DNA from 4 places in the Oerskovia paurometabola genome. Region 4 is predicted to be linked to each of the others. Evidence: riboswitches for the same ligand, from Rfam matches in the RefSeq annotation. Region 4 holds a riboswitch; each other region holds the start of a gene.
The links. Region 4 has a riboswitch for S-adenosylmethionine ahead of JOD48_RS03015 (aminotransferase class V-fold PLP-dependent enzyme). Riboswitches for the same ligand answer to the same signal wherever they lie in the genome.
Positions count from the first base shown of each region.

Region 1: another riboswitch for S-adenosylmethionine. It lies ahead of JOD48_RS01220 (methylenetetrahydrofolate reductase); the one in region 4 lies ahead of JOD48_RS03015 (aminotransferase class V-fold PLP-dependent enzyme).
Region 2: another riboswitch for S-adenosylmethionine. It lies ahead of JOD48_RS13215 (ABC transporter substrate-binding protein); the one in region 4 lies ahead of JOD48_RS03015 (aminotransferase class V-fold PLP-dependent enzyme).
Region 3: another riboswitch for S-adenosylmethionine. It lies ahead of JOD48_RS01565 (hypothetical protein); the one in region 4 lies ahead of JOD48_RS03015 (aminotransferase class V-fold PLP-dependent enzyme).

Region 1 covers NZ_JAFBBV010000001.1:267,295-271,697, forward strand. The annotation lists gene metE (5-methyltetrahydropteroyltriglutamate--homocysteine S-methyltransferase) at 1-1,422, opposite strand, end outside; gene JOD48_RS01220 (methylenetetrahydrofolate reductase) at 1,443-2,492, opposite strand; SAM riboswitch class I at 2,605-2,707, opposite strand; gene JOD48_RS20020 (outer membrane protein assembly factor BamB family protein) at 2,923-4,353, shown strand.
Region 2 covers NZ_JAFBBV010000001.1:2,911,873-2,916,275, reverse strand. The annotation lists gene obgE (GTPase ObgE) at 1-1,103, shown strand, start outside; gene proB (glutamate 5-kinase) at 1,353-2,495, shown strand; SAM riboswitch class IV at 2,567-2,678, shown strand; gene JOD48_RS13215 (ABC transporter substrate-binding protein) at 2,969-4,403, shown strand, end outside.
Region 3 covers NZ_JAFBBV010000001.1:349,825-354,227, reverse strand. The annotation lists gene JOD48_RS01575 (polysaccharide deacetylase family protein) at 118-1,662, shown strand; gene JOD48_RS01570 (cold-shock protein) at 1,845-2,048, shown strand; SAM riboswitch class IV at 2,178-2,289, shown strand; gene JOD48_RS01565 (hypothetical protein) at 2,395-2,769, shown strand; gene JOD48_RS01560 (hypothetical protein) at 2,902-3,630, shown strand; gene JOD48_RS01555 (transglutaminase-like domain-containing protein) at 3,765-4,403, shown strand, end outside.
Region 4 covers NZ_JAFBBV010000001.1:672,392-676,794, forward strand. The annotation lists gene JOD48_RS03000 (O-succinylhomoserine sulfhydrylase) at 1-1,133, opposite strand, end outside; gene JOD48_RS03005 (rhodanese-like domain-containing protein) at 1,154-1,618, opposite strand; SAM riboswitch class I at 1,625-1,717, opposite strand; gene JOD48_RS03010 (phosphotransferase enzyme family protein) at 1,792-2,634, shown strand; SAM riboswitch class IV at 2,715-2,829, shown strand; gene JOD48_RS03015 (aminotransferase class V-fold PLP-dependent enzyme) at 2,871-4,271, shown strand; gene JOD48_RS03020 (GNAT family N-acetyltransferase) at 4,395-4,403, shown strand, end outside.

The sequences.
Region 1 (4,403 bases), 410 kb from region 4:
CGCACGCGCCCGGCGGATCTCCGGGGTCTGCGGGAACGACCCGATCGTCGTGGTCGGCAGCAGCGGGAGGTTCAGCTTGGCCTGCTGGGCGGCTGCGCGCTCGGCGTAGTCGCCGCGCGAGAAGTCGCCCTCGGTCAGGGCTGCGGCGCGCTCGCGCACCGCAGGCACGACGACGCCGCTCGCCACCGCGCGCGAGGCCACCGCGGCGCGGGCCGCCTCGATCTGCTCGGCGACCGCGTCACGACCCTCGGTCAGCGCCCGGGCGAGGATCGCGACCTCGCCGACCTTCTGGTCCGCGAACGCGAGCCAGTCACGCAGGCGGGCGTCGATCGAGCCGTTCGTCCAGTTCTCGTCCTCGACGTCGTGCGGGACGTGCAGGAGCGAGGTCGACGTGCCGACCGTGACGGCGCCGGCGCCCAGGCCGGACAGGTCGTCGACGAGCGCGAGCTTCGCCGCGAGGTCGGCGCGCCAGATGTTGTGGCCGTCGATCACGCCCGCGACGAGGGTCTTGTCCGCGAGGCCCGCGATGGGGCTCGCCGGGACCGCTCCCTTGACGAGGTCGAGGGAGATCGCCTCGACGTCGGTCGCGGCCAGGAGCGCGAGGCCGTCGTGCTCACCCTGGAGCCCGCCGAACGGCGCGCCCACGAGGATCGCGGGGCGCTCGGTGCCCACCGCGAGCTCGGTCGCGAGCACGCGGTACGCCTCGGTGACCGCGGCGTGGACCTCGGCGGCCGGCACGTCGATCGAGTCGGACACGAGCGCCGGCTCGTCGAGCTGCACCCACGGTGCACCGGCCGCGGCCAGGGCGCGCAGCAGCTCGACGTACACGGGCAGGACGTCCGCGAGGCGCGAGAGCGGGCTGAAGCCGGGCGCGCTGTCGTCGGCGGCCTTGGACAGCGCGAGGAACGTCACGGGCCCGACGACGACGGGCCGGGTCACGACGCCCGCGTCCTTGGCCTCGACGAACTGGCGCACGACGCGGTCGTCCGCGAAGCGGAACGGCGTGGACTCGCTGACCTCGGGGACCAGGTAGTGGTAGTTCGTGTCGAACCACTTGGTCATCTCGAGCGGGGCGTCCTCGCCGGCGCCGCGCGCGACCGTGAAGTAGCCCGCGAGGTCCAGCGCGCCCTTCTCGTCGGTGAGCGACGCGAAGCGCGACGGGACCGCCCCGAGGAGAGCGACGACGTCGAGCACCTGGTCGTAGTAGGAGAACGAGCCGGGCACGGCGCCCGACGAGGCGTCGAGGCCCAGGTCGACGAGACGCTGGGCGGCCGCGACGCGCAGCGCCGAGGCCGTGGCCTCGAGCTCGTCGGCCGTGGTCCTGCCGGCCCAGAAGGACTCGACGGCCTTCTTGAGCTCGCGGCGCGGGCCGATGCGGGGGTAGCCGAGGACGGAACCGGAGGGGAACGTGGGTGCACTCATGGTGAATACCTCTGAACTGGTCAGACCGAGGAGCTGCCCAGGGCAGGCTCGGCGGAGGGAAGGGGAGTGCCGGAGACCCACGGCCCGCTGGCCAGGTCGGGGGTGCGGGACGAGACGCCGCTGGCGTCCCCCGCTGCCCCACCGCCGAGGTCGACTCCCTCGAGCAGGTCTAGAGCGGCTTGGTGCTTGTTGAAGGTGTAGATGTGGAGGCCGGGCGCGCCGGCCGCGAGGACCTGGCGCGCGAGCTCGACCGAGTGCCGGATGCCCAGCGCGTGGCGCGCGTCCGGGTCCGGCTCCGCCTCGAGGGCCTCGACGACGCGGCGCGGCGCGGGGACGCCCGTGAGCTCCTCGACACGCGCGAGGCGGGCCGGGTCCGTCATGGGCAGGAGGCCCGCGAGGATCGGGATGGTCACGCCCGCGGCGCGCGCCTCGGCCACGAAGTCGATGTAGGAGGACGCCTCGTAGAAGAGCTGCGTGATCGCGAAGTCCGCTCCGGCCTGCTGCTTCTGCCAGAGGCGGCGCACCTCCTGGGTGCGGCTCGTGCCCGCGGCGAGGTTGCCGTCGGGGAACGTCGCGACCGCGATGGTCAGGGGGCGGGCCGCGCCGCGCAGCGCGACGCTCGGGCTCGCGGCGCAGCGTGCGGCCTCGACCTCGCGCAGCAGGGCCACGAGCTCGGTGCTCGACCGCACGCCGTCCTCGGCGGGGCGCCAGTCGGGCTGGTCGCGCGGAGGGTCCCCGCGCAGGGCGAGGAAGCTGCGCACGCCCGCGTCGAGGAAGTCCGTGATGACGTCCTCGACGTCCTCGCGCGAGGCGCCCACGCAGGTCAGGTGCGCGATGGGCAGCACGGGCGTGCCGTGCAGGAGCTGGCTGATGACGCGGCGCGAGGTCTCGCGGTCCGTGCCGGCCGCGCCGTAGGTGACCGACACGAAGTCGGGCGAGGTCGCGACGAGGCGGCGGGCCGTCTCCCAGAACTTGGGCGCGGCGTCGGGGCGGCGCGGGGGCATGAGCTCGAACGACACCGTGGGCCGCGGTGCCTCGTGCCCGAAGTGCCCCAGGTCGACGATGCTCATCGGGCGGCCGTCAGGAGGGTCGTGCTGGTGGTGGCCAGGGCGGCCGGACGGCTGGCGCGGGGGACCCCGGTGCGGTGCAGGGGTGCGCGGAAAGATGCCTCGGTCATGAATCGCTCCATCGAACCTGGCTGTAGCACCCGTACCCGCGAGAGGCTTCCGTTGGGGGGTTGCTGCGGTGTCAACGAGCCAGGACTCTCGACCGCTCTGGATGGTGTTGACGATCGTAGGGGGAATCCATGATCTGAGCCAATATCTGCTCGAAGCGTGAGACGGAGGGGTCCGGAGTGGTTCCTCGGCCCCGCTCCGGCGTCCGTCCACGCGGTCGCAGATCCCTTCGTCGGTCCCTGCGGTCGCCCTTCCAACGTACGCCTGTCGGCGCCCGCCCGGACCGCCGGGCGATCCTCCCCGACGTCGCCGCTATGCTCCGGGCGTGCCTCGCCGACGCAGCCAGCAGCAGGTCTCGTTCGTGCTCGACGACTCGTCCGAGGGTGTCGACCCGGGCTCGGGCGTCCCGGAGCCGACTCGTCGGGAGCGGACGCGACGCCCCCTCACCCGTACGGCACGACGGCGTCGCGCCGCCCGTCTGGTCGGCCTCGCCGTCGGTCTCGGAACGCTCGGGGTGGCGGCCGCGGTCGTCGTGACGCGCGACGGGGCGGCCCAGGACGACGCGCTCCAGACGCTCCGCTCGTCCGAGGACAGGATCTTCGACCTCACCTACGCGCCGCATGCCGAGTGGAGCGTCGACCGCGACGAGGGCGAGCCGTTCACCGTGGGGGACCTGCTGGTGATCCCGGGGCGCTCCGGGACCGTCGGGTACGACCTCGGGTCGGGCGACGAGCGCTGGCGGCTGGACGACCTGACCCGGCAGGTCTGCGCCGCCGACCAGGTGCGCGTCGAGGGAACGGCGGAGGTGTCGGCCTTCGTGTGCCTGGGCCAGGGGAAGGAGGCCACCGCGGCCCGACTCGTGAGCGTCGACGGTGCGGTGGTGGCCGAGGTAGAGATGGACCCACGCCGGGGCGAGGCGGTCGCCGGTCCCGGCGGGACGGTGCTCCAGGCCGCCAGAGACGAGACGGGGGTCGTGGTCCGGTCCGTCGACGTCCGGACGGGCACGGCGGCGTGGGAGCGACGGCTGACCGTGAGGGAGGACGCGCAGGACCCCCTGTGCGCGACGGAAGGTGATGCCGTCCGTGCGGTCTACCGGTCGGGGACGGTGGCGGTCCACGGATGTGGCGTCCTGTCCTACCTGACGCCTGGGGGGCAGGTCGTCGACGAACCACCGGGGATGGTGCAGGTCATCGCCCTGGGCAACGGGTCCTACCTCCGCTCGTCGGGGACGGCCGTCGCGGGACCTGTCGAAGCCGTCTCGGCCGACGGCACGGTGCTCTGGACGAACGAGGGGCTCGTGCTCGGGGAAGGTGCCCGCGACCTCCTGGCGCCTCACCTCGTCCTGCTCGACCAGGGGGAGGCGCTCCTCGCCGTCCACAGGGACGGCACGACCGCCTGGACCGCACCGGTCGCCGCGCGTCAGGTGCTCGTCCGCGGCGCGGACGTCGTGATGGTGCAGACGGTCGACCGGGAGACGGTCGCCCTGGACGCCACGACGGGTGAGGAACGGTGGCGGCGGGCGGCCGACCCCGCGTCCGGTGCGGTGTCGTACCGCGTGACCGGCACGTTCACCGACGGTTTCTCCGCGCTCCTCGTCGTCCCCACCGCGCCCGGCACGAGCTCGGTCACCGCACTCGACCTGGCGACGGGCGACGTGCGATGGACCCAGGAGCACACCGGGAACCCGTACGAGCTGGCCGCTGGGGGAGGTCGGCTGCTGAGGATCGACGAAGCCCAGGTCACGGCGTTCGGCTGACGGCGTGGGGGAGGGCGACATGGCCACGCCGTACCCGACCCGCGCGCGGC
Region 2 (4,403 bases), 2.2 Mb from region 4:
CGCTGCTCGGCGAGCCCGGCGAGGAGGCCGACTTCGTCCTCGAGGTCAAGTCGATCGCCGACGTCGCGCTCGTCGGGTTCCCGAGCGCGGGCAAGTCCTCGCTCGTCGCCGCGATCTCCGCAGCCCGGCCCAAGATCGCCGACTACCCGTTCACGACCCTCGTGCCCAACCTGGGCGTGGTCCAGGCGGGCGACTCGCGCTACACCGTCGCCGACGTCCCCGGCCTCATCCCCGGCGCGAGCCAGGGCAAGGGGCTCGGCCTCGAGTTCCTGCGCCACATCGAGCGCACCGCCGTGATCGTGCACGTGCTCGACTGCGCGACGCTCGAGCCCGATCGTGACCCGATCTCCGACCTCGAGGCCCTCGAGGCCGAGCTCGACGCCTACGCGGGCGACCTCGACATCGAGGGGGCCCGCCTCCCGCTCAACGAGCGTCCGCGCCTCGTGGTGCTCAACAAGATCGACGTCCCCGAGGCCCGCGAGCTCGCCGAGCTCGTGCGCCCCGACCTCGAGGCCCGCGGCCTGCGCGTCTTCGAGATCTCGACCGCGAGCCACGAGGGCCTGCGTCCCCTGACGTTCGCGCTCGCCGAGCTCGTCGACCAGGCCCGCCGCGAGGCCCCGGCCCCCGCCCCGGCGCGCACGATCCTGCGCCCCAAGGCCGTCGACGACGCGGGCTTCACCGTGACCCGCAAGGGTGGTGCCGAGACCGGCTTCTACTACGAGGTCCGTGGCTCCAAGCCCGAGCGCTGGGTCCGCCAGACCGACTTCTCGAACGACGAGGCCGTGGGCTACCTCGCGGACCGCCTCGCACGCCTGGGGGTCGAGGAGAAGCTCTTCAAGGCCGGCGCCGTCGCGGGCGACGAGGTGCGCATCGGCTCCGACAAGAACGCGGTCGTGTTCGACTGGGAGCCCACGCTCATCACGGGCGCCGAGCACCTCGGCGGCCCCCGCGGCTCCGACCTGCGCCTCGAGGACACCTCGCGCCCCACGCGTACCGACAAGCGCCGCGAGTACACCGAGCGCATGGACGCCAAGGCCGAGGCCCGCGCCGAGCTCTGGACCGAGCGCGAGTCCGGCCACTGGACGGACCCCGACCAGGACTGACCTCCCGCGCGGGTCGACGAGCGTCGTCGACCGCACGTCCGCCCGCAGGGCGGGTACGGCCCCTCGGGTCGTGCCCGCCCTGCGGCGTCCCCGGGGGTCTCGACCCCGCCGCCCGGGCGGGGCGGGCGCCCAGGGGGAGCGTCGTCGTCGGGCCCGGGCCGGCGGCATGCCGCCCACGCCGTCCCACCGTGAGGTGTCACACGGTGAAACGGCGCCCCGTCCGAGCGCCCGGCGCGGGATGATGAGGCCGTGAATGCGCTCTCCGCACGCTCCCAGGTCGCCACGGCCCACCGGGTCGTCGTCAAGATCGGCTCCTCGTCCCTCACCGGACCGGACGGGCACCTCAGCGTCCCGGCCCTGCACGCGCTCGTCGACGTGATCGCGGCCCGCCACGCGGCGGGCGGGCAGGTCGTGCTCGTGACGTCGGGGGCGATCGCCGCGGGGATCGGTCCGCTGGGCCTGAGCGCGCGACCGCGCGACCTCGCGACGGCCCAGGCCGCGGCCTCGGTGGGGCAGGGGCTCCTGGTCGCCCGCTACGCCCAGGCGTTCGCCGAGTACGGCATCCGCGTGGGCCAGGTGCTCCTCACGGCCGAGGACACCATCCGCCGCGGGCACTACCGCAACGCGCAGCGCTCGCTCGAGCGGCTCCTGGACCTGGGCATCGTGCCGGTCGTCAACGAGAACGACGCGGTCGCGACCGACGAGATCCGCTTCGGGGACAACGACCGTCTCGCGGCCCTGGTCTCGCACCTGGTGCGCGCCGACGCGATGGTCCTGCTGACCGACGTCGACGGCCTGTACGACGGCCCGCCCTCGCGCCCGGGCACGCAGCGCATCCGCGAGGTCCGGTCCGCCCTCGACCTCGAAGGCATCGAGGTCACGGGCCGGGGCAGCTCGATCGGGACCGGCGGCATGCTCACCAAGCTCGAGTCGGTGCGCATCGCGACGGGCTCGGGCATCCCGGTCGTCCTGACCAAGGCCGCGCACGCCGAGGGCGCGCTCGCGGGGCACGAGGTGGGGACCTGGTTCGCCGTGACGGGCAAGCGCACCACGCGCCGGCGCCTGTGGCTCGCGCACGCGGCCCGCACGCGCGGACGACTCGAGCTCGACGAGGGAGCGGTCGCCGCGGTCCTGGGCGGACGCGCGTCGCTGCTGCCCGCGGGCGTGGTCGGCGTCACGGGAGACTTCGACGCGGGCGACCCCGTCGAGCTCGTCGCCCCCGACGGGCGCGTGATCGCGCGCGGCCTCGTCGCGTTCGACTCGAGCGACATCCCGGACCTGCTCGGCCGTTCGACGCACGAGCTGCGCGACAAGCTCGGCGAGGGGTACGACCGCGAGATCGTGCACCGCGACGACCTCGTGCTCGTGGGGCGCAAGCGCAAGGCGTCCTGAGTCGTCTCACGGGGTGGGACGGTCTGCTCACCCCTTGACTCGGTGGCCTCGGGCGGCTTTCCTGTGCGGCAGGTGAAGAGCGCCAGCGCCAAGACCCGGCTCGCTGGCCAGCAACCCTTCGACGTGACGGGGTGCTCCGGGTGGTACCTGACCGCGACCCGTCGGGCGCGGTAAGCACACGGAGGAACGGGCGATGCGCGCACTCGGAACGCAACAGGGGCTCGACGGCAGGGGTGTCCGCTGCCTCGACGCGGGGACCCTCGTGCTCTGTTGTCGCTGACACGCGGCTGAACCCTCGCCGCTCCTGACGTGCGGCCGACATCCCGTCCCACCCTCGCCGTCCCCTGACGGCCCCCACCGCCGCTCACCGTGAGCCCGGCGTCGATCCGACGCACCCACGGTCCGTCGGCGACCCCTCAGCGCCCCGGCCGTGCCGGACCGACGGCGCGCACGACCGAAGGAGCACTGCTCGCATGTCCCTCTCGACCTGGCCCTCGGGGCCCGGCGGCCGCACGGCCCCGTCCCGCCGCGCGCTCGTCGCGGCCTCCCTCGCCGCGACGGCGCTCCTGCTCGGGGCGTGCGGCTCCGGTGGCGGCAGCACCGCGGACGGCGCGTCCCCCGGCCCGACGGCGGAGCCCGTCCCGGGCGGCAACCTCACCTTCGCGGTCACGGTCGACTCGCACTGCATCGACCCCCAGCAGGTCGGGAACAACGACGCGATCGCCTCGGCCCGCCAGACCGTGGCCTCGCTCACCGCGCAGGACCCGGACACGGGAGAGATCCTGCCGTGGCTCGCGGAGAGCTGGGAGGTCGACGCGGACGCCACGAGCTTCACGTTCGCGCTCCGTGAGGGGCCGACGTTCGCCGACGGCACGCCGATCGACGCGGCCGCGGTCAAGACGAACTTCGACAAGATCGTCGAGCTCGGCGCGGCGGCCTCCCTCGGCTCTGCCTACCTCGTCGGGTACGAGGGAACCACGGTCGTGGACCCCCGCACCGTGCGGGTCGACTTCTCGGCACCCAGCGCGCAGTTCCTCCAGGCGTCCTCGACGTTCTCGCTCGGACTGCTCTCGCCCGCTTCCGCCGCGCTCAGCGTCGAGGACCGGTGCGCCGGGAAGTTCGTGGGCTCCGGGCCGTTCGCGGTGAGGTCCTACACGTTCGACCAGGAGGTCGTGCTCGAGAAGGTCGCCGGCTACGACTGGGCCTCCGGGGCCGACGACCACACCGGGGAGGCGTACCTCGACACCGTGACCGTGAAGTTCGTGCCCGAGGCCAGCGTGCGTACCGGCAGCCTGCTCTCGGGCCAGATCGACGCGACCGCGGCCATCAGCACGGTCGACCTGCCGCAGTTCGACGGCAACGGCTTCTGGCTCGCGTACCGGGCGAACCCGGGCGTCGTCTTCAACCTCTTCCCCAACGAGTCGCGACCGCTCGCCGCCGACCCGGCGGTGCGGCAGGCGATCAGCAAGGGCATCGACCGCGAGGAGATCGCCGCGACCCTGCTGACCCCGCAGGACGAGCCTGCGACGAGCGTGCTGTCGCACTCGACCCCGCTGTGGGCCGACGTCTCGGACGACCTCGCGTACGACCCGGACGGTGCGGAGGCGCTCCTCGACGACGCCGGCTGGGTCGAGGGCGCCGACGGTGTGCGGGTCAAGGACGGTCAGCGGCTGTCCACCACGGTCACGTTCTGGCAGGTGGCCGAGCCGCTCGAGCTCGTCCAGCAGCAGCTCGCGAAGATCGGCGTGGACCTCCAGCTCAAGCAGGTCACGGTCGCCGAGTCCACCGAGCTCAAGAAGTCCGGGGACTTCGACTTCGACTACTACAACCTGACGCGCTCGGACCCCGACGTGCTGCGCACGATCTTCTCGGCCAACGCGCGCAACATCAACAAGCGGGCACCCGAGG
Region 3 (4,403 bases), 320 kb from region 4:
AAGGCCGTGGAGTCGTTGCGAGGACCGTGCGAGAGGGTGTCGCAGACGACTGTGGCGCTGCTCTCATCCGCCGTGCCGGTCGCGACGCGCACCCTGCGCGGGTGGCACGGTGGACTGATGTCCCAGTCCCTCCCTCCGTCCCGCGGCCAGACGCCGGGCGGCTCCGCTCCCGCGCGCCCGCGGAACCGAGCCCTCTGGGTCCTCGCCGTGCTCGTACCGCTCCTGGTCGTCGCCGCGGGCGTCACGTTCTACCTGACGCGTGCCGCGGCCGACCCCTCCGGAGAGGCGTCTCCCACGGGTACCCCGTCGCCCACGGCCCATCCGGTCCCCGCCGAACGGGTCGACCCGCCTCCGGTCCTGGACCCGGCGTCGGTCGAGAACCTCGAGATCCACCAGGAGTCGACCGCGAGCACGGGCGACGCCCGCTCGATCTCGACGGTCTCCGTCCCGGGCGAGCGCTCCCTCTCGCACGCCTTCGGCACGTTCGTCGACGAGACCGAGAAGGCGTACGACGCCGCGGTCGACCCGGCCGGAGTGGGCAACGAGCTCAACGTCGGATGGGACCTGGTGCTCGCGCAGGGAGACGTGCTGGGCGTGCGTGCCACGACGTACTCCTTCACGGGCGGGGCGAACGGCACGACCGGCGCCCAGACGTTCTACACCGACCTCCCGCGCGCGACCACGACGTGGTCCTCGGACCTCTTCACGGCCGACGGCCGCAAGCAGGCCGCGCAGTGGGTCGACGCGGCGCTCGACCAGGCCGGGCTCGGGTTCGAGGAGCCGGTGCCCGCGTCGGAGGACACCTTCCGGGACGTTCGCCTGGGGCCCGACGGCGCCGCGACCCTGGTCTTCTCCCCCGGCCTGGTCTCTGCCCGCTCGGACGGAGAGCTGGCCGTGCGCATCGAGCCCGACGCGACGCGGACGGTCCTGTCCGCGGTCGGGAAGCAGCTCGCGGACACCGCGTCGAGCGGCACCCCGTTCATGGGGATCACGCCGCCGCCCGTCGAGCCCCCCGTGACGACCCCGCCCGTGCCGCCCGCGTCCCCGGGAGCCCCGGACTGCTCGGTGCTCAGGTGCGTGGCCCTGACGTTCGACGACGGACCCGGCAAGCACACGTCGCGCCTGCTCGACACCCTCGCCGAGAAGCAGGCCAAGGCGACGTTCTTCCTCGTCGGCCGGTCCGTCACGTCGCACCCCGACCTGGTCCGCCGCGAGGTCGCCGAAGGGCACGCCATCGGGAACCACACCTGGTCCCACCCGGACCTGTCCAAGCTCGGCACGGACCAGATCACGGACGAGCTGACGTCGACGGCGGACGCGGTCGAGGCCGCGTCAGGCGTCCGACCGACCCTCGTGCGCCCTCCGTACGGCGCGACGAGCGACACTGTGACGAGCGTCCTCTCCCAGCGGAACGAGCCGGCGATCCTGTGGGACGTCGACACCGAGGACTGGAAGAACAAGGACGCGGCCATGACGACCGAACGGGCGCTCGCAGGCGTCCGACCTGGGGCGATCCTCCTGATGCACGACATCCACGCCTCGACCGTCGACGCCGTCCCGGGCATCGTGGACGGTCTGCGGGCTGCCGGCTACACGCTCGTAACGGTGCCCGATTTGCTCGGCCCTGACCTGGTTGGCGGACAGGCGTACTTCAATCGTTAGCATCAGGGCTAGCACAGTCGGAGTAACCCCTGTACCGTAGCCGGTGAGATTGCAGTGCCTCGCTTGTCCTTGCGCAACGGCCCCATGCCACCGCGAACCTTGTTACCCAAGAGTTGACGACGAACACCGTGATGTTCGGCTCCAGATCATGGAGCTGTTTGAAACTCTAGAAGGAGATCCCCATGGCATTGGGAACCGTGAAGTGGTTCAACGGCGAAAAGGGCTACGGCTTCATCGCACCTGAGGACGGCAGCGCCGACGTGTTCGCGCACTACTCCGCCATCCAGACGCAGGGCTTCCGCTCGCTCGAGGAGAACCAGCGCGTCGAGTTCGACGTGACGCAGGGCCCCAAGGGCCCGCAGGCGGAGAACATCCGCCCGCTCTGATCTCACTCGCCTCCGGGCGTAGCTGATCATTGAACGAGTGCCCCCGACCGTCTCGGTCGGGGGCACTCGTGCGTCCAGGACCAGGTGCTCCCTGTGCTCGGTCGGTGACGCCGTGGTAGAACTGAGAACGGTCCAGAGGACCAGCGAACCGCCCTCCGGCGTGCTGGTCCGGCAACCGCGCGACGCGCACGGTGCTCCCGGAGGAAGACCCGCCCCCACGACCGTGGGGGAAGAGCGAGGCCCGACGTCGTAGGGCGCCTCCTCGTGCCCCTCACCCGGGGAGCCTCCCGGGTGGGCGTGCGCACGCGGGTGAGCCCCGTCGTCGGGCACGGAGAGAAGGAGCACCATGGCCGAGCGCGTCATGGAACGCCGGGCGACGGTCGTCGCCTGTCCCCCGCCCACCGTGTGCGACCGGTTCGACACGGGGCACCTGCTGCACCCCGTCCACGAGCGCATGCTCCGCAACCGGCCCTGGGGGTGGCGCGAGGGCGTCGTGCTCGCGGTGCGGACGACCAGCGGCGGCACCGAGGTCGTCGTCGAGTACGCGACGGGCGAGGGAGCGTGCCGGGTGTGGCACCACACGAGCCTCGCCCTCGACCCCGGGGTCACCGTGCGGGTGCACGAGCAGTACCACGCGCTCGAGCTCGCGGGACGGGCGCTCAACGTCCGGCTGGTCGGCGGGGTGGGTCCGGCGCCGGAGCCGCCCCACGCTCGCCGCTGAGTGCGTGATCCGGCTGCGACTCGCCGGGCGTCTCGCAGCCGGACCATCCACTCGACGGAACGGGCGGGCCGGGCGCCGCGTTGAACCGGTGAGGGCACCCGCCCTCGACGGTTCGACCAGAAGGACACGCTCATGGGATTCCTCGACCGCCTCCTCGGCCGCACCCCGCAGGACGACAGGCTTCACGGCTCGGCAGAGCGTCCCGGTGCGCCCGCCTACGGCACTGCGCCCCCGGCCCCGACCGGCCCCGCGCGCAGCGAGGACGACGTCGCGATCGACCGCTACCGCTACCTGCTGCGCACGGCTCCCCCGGAGGCCGTCGAGCAGGCGCACGCCGAGGCGTTCGAGCGGCTGACGCCCGAGCAGCGTCGACGCGTGCTGACCGAGCTGGGTGAGAACGTGCCGCCCGCCGAGCGCGCTACCTCCGACGACCCGCAGTCGCTCGCCCGCATGGCGACCCGCGCCGAGATGCGCAACCCCGGCACGCTCGAACGGTCGTTCGGCGGCAGGCAGGGGGGGCCGGGCGGGCCGGGCGGGCCGGGCGGGCCGGGCGGGCCGGGCATGGGCTCGATGATCGGCTCGAGCATGCTCGGCACCATCGCGGGCGTCGTGATCGGCTCCGCGGTCGCCAACATGATGTTCGGCCCGATGTTCGGCGACCCCACGGCCGACTTCGCGGGCGACGGCGGCACCTCGGGCGCAGGCGACCCGGGCGCGACCGAGGGCGACCCCGGAGCCGGCGACACGGGCGGCGGCGACTTCACCGAGGCCGGAGGCGGGGGCGACCTGGGTGGGGGCTTCGGCGACTTCGGCGGTGGGGACTTCGGCGGTGGGGACTTCGGCGGATTCGGAGACTTCTGAGGACCTCGTCCGCCCGGCCCTCGCTCGGACGGAGCCGACGGTCCGCCGGGCCGAGGCATTGCCCTGGCGCGCGACACGGTCGACACTGGTGCCCGGCATCACGCCGCTCGTGACCCGCGACCTCGGAGGATCCGATGTACGACCCGTCCAGCCGCCTCGAGCCGGTCGGCACGACCGCCGTCCATCCCGCGGTCGCCCGCTGGGTGGCCCACTCGCCGTACTCCTCGCCCGGGGAGCACGCCCAGCTCCTGCGGGGCGTACCCACCGACCCGGACGCGCTGGGGCAGGTGGCACGCAACGTGATCGCGCACTATCGCGCCGAGGCCGAGTTCATGCCGGCCGAGCGTGCCACGGACGTCGACAGCCGGTGGCTCGCGACGATCCTCGACCTCGACCACTCCCGGCACGGGACCGCGCTCACCGAGCCCCGGGCGGTCTGCGACCGGGTGGGAGGCTGCTGCCGGGACCACTCGCTGCTGACCGTCGGGGTGCTGCGAGAGCACGGCATCCCCGCCAGGACCCGCGTGGGGTTCGTCTCGTACTTCACGCCCGGCTTCCACCACGATCACGTCGTCGTCGAGCACTGGGCGGACGGCCGCTGGTTGCGCTGGGACCCCGAGCTCACCGCGGGAGACCCGGTGTTCCCGTTCGACCCCCTGGATCTTCCACGGGGCACGGGGGATGTCGCCGAGGACCTGGCTCTACCGTTCGTCCCCGCAGCCACGGCCTGGCTCGCGCTCCGTGCCGGGCTGGCGGACGCGGACCTGTTCGGA
Region 4 (4,403 bases):
GTCGTGGTCGCGGGGTGCGTGATGAGCGACTTGGCGTCACCCAGGTTGTTGGAGATGTCCACGACCCGCAGCGCGTCGAGGAACTGGAACGTGCGCTTCTTGAGGAGCTCGGGGTCGGTGCCCGGGGCGTCGGCGCCCGGCACGTCGAGGTTGAACGTCACGACCGTCCCGCCCCCGCTCTGCTGGGCCTTGGCGAGCTCGACCTGCGGGTGCGAGGCGAGGAACGGGTAGCGCACGGCCGTGACGCCGGGCAGCTCCTCGAGCGCGGTCGCGACCTGGAGGGCCGAGGCGTTCTGCGCCTTGACGCGCACCGACAGCGTCTCGAGCCCCTTGACCAGGACCCAGGCGTTGAACGCGCTGAGAGAGGGGCCCGTGTTGCGGATGAAGGTCTGGACGGGTCCCTTGACGTACTCCTCGGAACCCAGGATCGCGCCGCCCAGCACGCGGCCCTGCCCGTCGATGTGCTTGGTCGCCGAGTACACGACGACGTCGGCGCCGAGCTCGAGCGGCTTCTGCAGGACGGGGGTGGCGAACACGTTGTCGAGCACGACGACGGCACCCGCGGCGTGCGCGAGCTCGCTCACGCGGCGCACGTCGATCACGTCCTGCATGGGGTTGGACGGGGTCTCGAAGAAGACGACGTCCGCGGGGGTCGACAGCGCCTCCTCCCACTGCGAGAGCACGTGACCGTCGACGTAGTCGGTGCGCACGCCCCACTTGGCGAAGATCTCGTCGAAGATCACGAGCGACGAGCCGAACAGCGCGCGGGCCGCGACGATGCGCGACCCGGCACCGACCAGCGCCGCGAGCGAGGTGAAGACCGCGGACATGCCCGACGCGGTCGCGTAGCAGGCCTCGGCGCCCTCGATGAGGCGCAGCCGCTCCTCGAACGTGTGCACCGTCGGGTTGCCGTAGCGCGAGTAGATGAAGCGGTCGACCTCGCCCGTGAACGCGGCCTCGGCCTCCGCGGCGCTCCCGTACACGTAGCCCTGCGTGAGGAAGAGCGCCTCGCTCGTCTCCTCGAAGTTGGTGCGGGCGTGGCCGCCGCGCACCGCGAGCGTGTCGGGACGGACCGAACGGGGGAGGGGGCCACGACCCGAGCCGCCCGGGACGCCGGCGGGGATGCGGAGCACGCCGTCCCCGGTCGCGGCGCTCACGACTGCGTCCAGGGCAGGCCCGCGGCGCGCCAGCCGTCGGAACCACGGTGACCGGCGCCGTCGAGCGCTCCCTCGAAACCCTCGAGGACGTTGTACGCGGGACCCAGCCCCGCGGCGGTCGCGGCCTTGGCCGCGCCGATCGAGCGGGCTCCCGAGCGGCACAGGAAGACGACCGGACGCTCAGGGCTCAGCCCGGCCGCGGTGAGCTCCGCGACGAACGCCGGGTTCGGGCGGCCCGCGACGTCGACCCACTGGGTCAGGACGGGCGCGCGGCCCGTCGAGGACAGGTCGGGGACCCCGACGAAGCGCCACTCGGCGTCGGTGCGGACGTCCACGAGGACGGCGCTCGGGTCGTTCTGGAGAAGGGTCCACGCCTGCTGGGGCGTGATGTCGCCGGCGTACCCGTCGGCGGGACGGGCGTCGGGGACCGGGGCAGCGGTCGCGCGGTCGGGGGCACTCATGGTGATCCTCCATCGGTCGTGGCGGTAGCACCCTCGCCCGTCACCGGGGGGTTGCTGCGGCGTCATCGTGCCAAGTCACTCAGCCGCTCTGGATGGTTGCGTCGGATCGTACGCCACCGTGACCACGGAAAAGAACAGGTGTCTCGCAGGGTGGTCGGGCTAGGTTCCTGCGCATGAGCCACCTCCCCGAACCCGACCGCGCGCCCGACCAGGCCGAGGAGCCCCTGGCCGGTGGGAACTCGACGACCGTGGTGCGGCGAGGCGACACCGTCCGCCGCACCGCAGGGCCCTGGACGCCCACGGTCCAGGCGCTCCTGCGGCACCTGCGCGCACAGGGCGTCGCCGAGGTGCCGGAGCCGCTCGGGACGGACGAGCAGGGGCGCGAGGTGCTGTCGTTCCTCCCCGGTGACGTCGGGAACTACCCGCTGCCACCGTGGGTCTGGGACGAGTCGGTGCTCCGGGACGCGGGCGCGCTGCTGCGGCGCGTGCACGACGCGAGCGTCGGGTTCCTCGACACAGGCGCCGCCGCCCTCGTCCCCGACGCTCTGCCGGCGGCCCCCACCTGGCAGACCGCACCGCACGAGCCTGCCGAGGTCGTGTGCCACAACGACGTCGCCCCGTACAACCTGGTCTTCCGTGACGGGGCCGTGGTCGGGCTCATCGACTTCGACACCGCGAGCCCCGGCCCCCGGATCTGGGACCTGGCCTACCTCGGCTACCGGCTCGCGCCCCTCGTGGCGGACGCGGGGGAGTCGGAGGGGAGCGACGTCGTCGGGCGGCTGGACCCGTTGGCGCGCCTCGACGCCCTGGTCCGCGCGTACGGGATGCCGTACTCGCGCCGGGAGGTCCTGACCGTCGTGGTCGCGCGGCTCGACGAGCTCGCGGCGTTCACGGACGAGCGTGCGGCCGCGACCGGACGCGACGACTTCCGGGAGCACGCGGCCATGTACCGCTCCGACGCGCAGCGGGTCGAGAGTCTCGCGACAGCGTCCGATTCGCCGGATCTGCCCACCTGACAGGTTGCCTCTGCTCATCATCCGAGACGCTGTGCCCACCGGTTGACACGCTCCGCGCGCCTCGACCATCCTGGACACCAGGTCATGAGTGCCAGCGCAAAACCCCGGTTTGCTGGCCGGCAACCCTCCTCCGCGGTGGGGTGCCCCGGGTGACGACCAGGTCCCTCTCTATCAGGAGGGGGGCAAGCGCGGAGGGGCCGGCACGGCGAACTCCGACGACCACCGGAGGACGTGCCATGAGCGCACATGCAGTCATCGAAGCCCCTACCTCGTGTGCCGTGCTGCCCGTCGTGGGCAGCGACACCCTGGTCCCCCTCGTCGACGGGCGCAGCGTCCCGTACGCGAACCTCGACGTCGCGGCCTCGGCACCGGCGCTCCAGGTCGTGGCCGACCGGGTCACCGAGGTCCTGCCGCTGTACGCGAGCGTGCACCGCGGCGCGGGCTACCTCTCCCAGGTGTCGACGGCCCTCTACGAGGCTGCGCGTCAGACCATCGGCGCGTTCGTGGGGGCGCGCGAGGACGACGTCACGATCGTCACGCGCAACACCACGGACTCCCTCAACCTCCTCGCGGGCTGCGTCCCGGCCCAGGCCGACGGCTCGCCGGGGCGTGTGCTCGTCCTCGACGTCGAGCACCACGCGAACCTCCTGCCCTGGCAGCGCACGGGGGGCGCCACGGTCCTGGTCGGCGGTGCGACCGTCGCCGAGACCCTGTCGGGCCTGCGCGCCGAGCTCTCGCGCTTCCCGTACGCGCTCGTCGCGATCACGGGGGCCTCGAACGTCACGGGCGAGTCGCTGCCCCTCGCCGAGGTCGTGGCCGCGGCGCACGACGCCGGCGCGCGCGTCCTGCTCGACGGCGCACAGCTCGTCCCGCACCGCGGCGTCTCGCTCGCCGCGAGCGACGTGGACTACGTCGCGTTCTCTGGGCACAAGACGTACGCGCCGTTCGGTGCGGGCGCGCTCGTGGGCCGCCGCGACTGGCTCGACACCGGCACGCCCTACCTCGCCGGCGGCGGCGCGGTGCGCAACGTGACGCTCGACGGCACCACGTGGCAGAGCGCCCCGGCGCGGCACGAGGCCGGGTCGCCCAACGTGATCGGCGCGGTCGCGCTCGCCTCCGCGTGCGACGCGCTCGCGGCCCTCGAGCCCGGCGTGCTCGTCGCGCACGAGACCGAGCTGCGGGCCCGCCTCGTCGAGGGCCTGGAGGCGATCGACGGCGTACGCGTCGTGCGCGCCTGGGCCGACGCGGTCGACCCCGTGGGGGTCGTGACGTTCTCGGTCGACGGTTCCGACGCGGGGCTGGTCGCGGCCTACTTGTCGGCCGAGCACGGCATCGGCGTGCGCGACGGCCGCTTCTGCGCGCACCCGCTCCTGGCGCGGCTGGGCTTCCCGGCGGGGGCGATCCGGGCGTCGATCGGGGTCGGCACCACGGGTGAGGAGATCGACCGGCTCGTCTCCGCGCTGCGCACCTGGGTGAGCGAGGGGGCGAAGGCCCGGTACGAGGTCGTGGACGGCTGCTGGGTCGTGAGCGACGACCCGCGACCGCTCCTGCAGGTCGCGGGGCTCTCGGGCCTGTTCGCGACGGCCGCCGCGGGCAACATCACGGCCGCCGTGGGCTGCGGACCCGCCCCCGCCTGAGCACCCTCTGACCTGCGGAGACGCTGCCTGGAGCGCAACGTTCACCGGGGCGTCACCTCACCGTTCACGAACGACCGTTCCGTGGTCTTGGCGGCGACGCCTGCGTGTGTTCTGATATGCGCTGTGCAGCAC